One region of the Pseudomonas sp. ASL9 genome, then DNA from elsewhere that is predicted to be linked to it. Evidence: predicted binding sites of a transcription regulator. Region 1 holds the regulator's gene; the other holds the start of a gene.
The links. Region 1 encodes sigma-54, which starts transcription at its own class of promoters, with help from an activator protein. Its sites were predicted from a motif close to ANTGGCATNNANNTTGCTNT; they were not measured.

Region 1 (2,199 bases):
CAACATCATGGCGATCCTCGAGACCCGCAAGGAGCTCGACCGCACGGCACGCCGCAAGGAGCTGGAAAGCCTGCTGCAAGAGTTCCACATCAGCCACATCCGAGACAACCTGGGCATGAGCCTGTCCGGTGGTGAACGCCGCCGCGTGGAAATCGCTCGCGCGTTGGCGACCTCGCCCAAATTCATCCTGCTTGATGAGCCGTTCGCCGGTGTCGACCCGATTTCGGTTGGCGATATCAAGCAGATCATCTATCACCTGAAAGCCAAGGGCATCGGCGTACTGATCACCGATCACAACGTTCGTGACACCCTGGATATTTGTGAAACCGCTTATATCGTCAACGATGGGCAACTGATCGCTGAAGGTGATTCAGCAACCATTCTGGCCAACCAACTGGTTAAAGAGGTTTACCTCGGCCATGAATTCCGCCTGTAAGTTCTGCGCTGTTTCGCTCTCCATAGGCGGCGGACACTAGGGTTTAGCGCTGACAAAAACATTAATTGTCAGCACACCCTAGGCAAACACTTAGGTTTCAGGCATATAATTTGCTTAAGTTGGCGCTTCGGCGCCCTGTAGTGGATGGCGCATGTGCGCCGGCGAATAAGGTGTTAAGCCCCTGCCATGAAACCATCGCTAGTCCTGAGAATGGGCCAGCAGCTGACGATGACACCGCAGCTGCAACAGGCCATCCGCCTCCTCCAACTGTCGACCCTGGACCTGCAACAGGAAATCCAGGAAGCGTTGGAGTCCAACCCTATGCTGGAACGCCAGGAGGAAGGTGACGACTTCGACAACGCTGATCCGTTGGCCGACAACATAGAGAAACCTAATCCTGACGTTCAGGAACCCACCTACCAGGAAGCTGCCCCGACGGTGGACAACCTGGAAGAGGGCGACTGGAACGACCGTATTCCCAACGAACTGCCAGTCGACACCGCCTGGGATGACGTGTACCAGACCAGCGCCAGCAGTCTGCCCAGCAACGATGATGACGAGTGGGACTTCACCACCCGCACATCGGCCGGCGAAAGCCTGCAAAGCCATCTGCTGTGGCAATTGAATCTGGCACCCATGTCCGATACCGATCGGTTGATCGCCGTCACGCTGATCGACTGCATCAACAATCAGGGTTATCTGGACGAGTCGCTTGAGGAAATCCTCGATGCCTTCGATCCGGAAATGGATGTCGAGCTGGATGAAATCGAAGCGGTTCTGCACCGGATCCAGCAATTCGAACCCGCAGGCATCGGCGCCCGCAACCTGAGCGAATGCCTGTCGCTGCAATTGCGTCAGCTGCCTGCGAAAACTCGCTGGCTGGCCGAAGCACAGCGCCTGGTCTGTGACTTCATCGACCTGCTCGGCAGCCGTGACTACGGCCAACTGATGCGGCGCATGAAACTCAAGGAAGATGAGCTGCGCCAGGTCATTGAACTGGTGCAGAGCCTGAACCCGCGTCCAGGCTCGCAGATCGAATCCAGCGAGGCAGAATACGTTGTGCCCGACGTGATCGTGCGTAAAGACAATGAACGCTGGCTGGTAGAGCTCAATCAAGAGTCCGTGCCCCGTCTACGGGTCAACCCTCAGTACGCAGGGTTCGTCCGCAGGGCCGATACCAGCGCTGACAACACGTTCATGCGCAATCAGTTGCAGGAGGCACGCTGGTTCATCAAAAGCCTGCAGAGCCGCAATGAAACGCTTATGAAAGTGGCCACGCAGATCGTCGAGCACCAACGCGGCTTCCTCGAGTACGGCGACGAGGCAATGAAACCACTGGTTCTGCATGACATCGCCGAAGCGGTCGGCATGCACGAGTCGACGATTTCACGGGTGACCACGCAAAAATTCATGCATACCCCGCGCGGTATCTACGAACTGAAATATTTCTTTTCCAGTCACGTAAGCACCTCTGAGGGCGGCGAGTGTTCCTCCACAGCCATTCGCGCGATCATCAAAAAACTGGTTGCTGCGGAAAATCAGAAAAAGCCGTTGAGTGACAGCAAGATCGCTGGTTTACTGGAGGCACAAGGCATTCAGGTAGCCCGTCGTACCGTCGCTAAATACCGCGAATCACTTGGGATAGCACCTTCAAGCGAACGTAAGCGATTGATGTGATAACGGGCGCATGCCATAGCGTTCCAGTGGCAGGTATTCAAGCCTGCCTCTTTATGCACTGGCAACGAAGGAGAAGTTGTATGCAA
Region 2 (2,199 bases), 690 kb from region 1:
GGAATTGAGGATGGCACTGCGGACCCGATCCTTGCTTTCCCTGACCGCGCCTTCAGGCAAGCCCACCAGCGTCAGCGCAGGAAGGCCGTTGGCCAGATGGCACTCGACGGTGACGGCGGGCGCTTCCACACCCACCTGAGCGCGGCTGAGCACGATGGCGAGAGACATGATCATTCCTTGATGTCTGAAGAACCGCATCCTGCAGGAATTCGAGGGGAAGCTGGGGAGGGGAATCGATACAGGGTGTGAATGGATAGCCCGGTGTGGGAGCACTCTGGACACGCAGTCTTATTCGCGAATGGGCTGATACGGTAGTCCTATTGCTCCCCGTTAAGCCTTTCGCGAATGAATTCGCTCCCAGCGGGATTGAGCGGTGGACGTCCAGAAGTCGTGCGGTTGTTACTCCGCCGGTGGCGTCAGTTTCGTTTCCATCTCGGCCACTTTTGCTTCCAGCGCTTCAAGACGGGCGCGGGTGCGGGCGAGGACGCTCATCTGGCTGTCGAATTCTTCGCGAGTCACTAAATCAAGCTTGCTGAAGCCGCTTTGCAGCAGGGCTTTGAATTGGGTTTCGAATTCGTTGCGCGGGATGGGCGTTTCGCCATTGAACAAGCGAGAGGCGTGGCCGCTCAGGGCGTCTAGGAAAGCTTTGGGCGCGAGCATGGTCAGGGTTCCGAAAACAGATGGGCGGCAGTATATCACGGAGCGTCTATAGTCCATTCGGCTCACCCAGCCTGCACGCTTTTCGCGCACAGGGGCGAGTGCATACGCACTGTTGTTGTGCGACTTGATGGCCACAAACGCAGACCGGAAAAGGAAGTGTTATCCAAGGCCTTGTATTTAATGGTTTTTCAGGAGATGGCAAGCTTTCTGCTTAGTGGCATATGACCCATGCACTGATGCAGTCGCTGTGACGATTGCAGTGCGGCAGGCGGAGCGGGGAAGTGTTTCGTCAGAAGCGGTTCTCTGGAATTGATCGGGGCTGTTTAAAGCGACCGACACGTTACAAAGCCAGGCACTGCGCTTAGACTTGAGTCGGGTTTGTTTTCCTGGGGCAAGTCCACCAATTCGGGAGAAAAGTTTCATGAAGCTAGTCACTGCCATCATCAAGCCATTTAAATTGGATGACGTGCGCGAATCGTTGTCGGAGATCGGCGTGCAGGGCATCACCGTCACTGAAGTCAAAGGCTTCGGTCGGCAAAAGGGTCACACCGAGTTGTATCGCGGTGCGGAATACGTAGTCGACTTCCTGCCCAAGGTGAAAATCGATGTTGCGATCGATGACAAGGATCTGGATCGGGTTATCGAAGCGATAACCAAGGCAGCTAACACTGGCAAGATCGGTGACGGCAAAATCTTCGTAGTGAATCTGGAACAGGCCATTCGCATCCGTACCGGCGAAACCGATACCGACGCAATCTAAGCCGCCAACCCCCACGCCCCAGGAGTAAAACAATATGACTCTGCGTCAATTCGCAGGGCTAGGAGCCCTGTTGTCCCTTTTCATCCCTGGTTTGGCCCTGGCGGCTGATCCGGTGGTTGCCCCCGTCCTCAATTCTGGCGACACGTCGTGGATGATGACATCGACAGCGCTGGTGCTGTTCATGACCATTCCTGGCCTGGCCCTGTTCTACGGCGGTATGGTTCGCTCGAAAAATATTCTTTCGGTCATGATGCAGTGCTTCGCCATTACGGGTGTGATCAGCATTCTGTGGGTTATCTACGGCTACAGCATTGCATTCGACACAACTGGGATGGAGGTGGGCGTTGTTAACTTCAACTCTATCTTCGGCAGCCTGGCTAAGGCATTCCTTGCTGGTGTGACGCCATCGAGCATCACTGGCCCGACCGCGTTGTTCCCTGAAGCGGTGTTCGTCACCTACCAGATGACATTCGCCATCATCACTCCCGCGTTGATCGTCGGTGCGTTCGCTGAGCGCATGAAGTTCTCCGCGATGCTGATCTTCATGGGCATCTGGTTCACGCTGGTCTATGCGCCAATCGCGCACATGGTCTGGGGCGGTCCGGGCGCACTGTTGGGTGATTGGGGCGTCCTCGACTTCGCTGGCGGCACGGTGGTTCACATCAACGCCGGTGTTGCGGGTCTGGTTGCTTGCCTGGTACTGGGCAAACGTAAAGGCTTTCCAACCACACCTATGGCCCCGCACAACCTGGGCTATACCCTGATCGGCGCGGCAATGC

Region 2: the regulator sigma-54 is predicted to act here: its motif matches at 855-874, upstream of glnK (P-II family nitrogen regulator).

What each region holds. Positions count from the first base shown of each region.
Region 1 is NZ_CM155277.1:3,872,354-3,874,552, reverse strand. It holds gene lptB (LPS export ABC transporter ATP-binding protein) at 1-436, shown strand, start outside; gene AC1ME2_RS17935 (RNA polymerase factor sigma-54) at 623-2,113, shown strand; gene hpf (ribosome hibernation-promoting factor, HPF/YfiA family) at 2,194-2,199, shown strand, end outside.
Region 2 is NZ_CM155277.1:3,184,635-3,186,833, forward strand. It holds partial or broken gene AC1ME2_RS14615 (YifB family Mg chelatase-like AAA ATPase) at 1-168, opposite strand, end outside; gene AC1ME2_RS14620 (accessory factor UbiK family protein) at 400-660, opposite strand; gene glnK (P-II family nitrogen regulator) at 1,082-1,420, shown strand; gene AC1ME2_RS14630 (ammonium transporter) at 1,455-2,199, shown strand, end outside.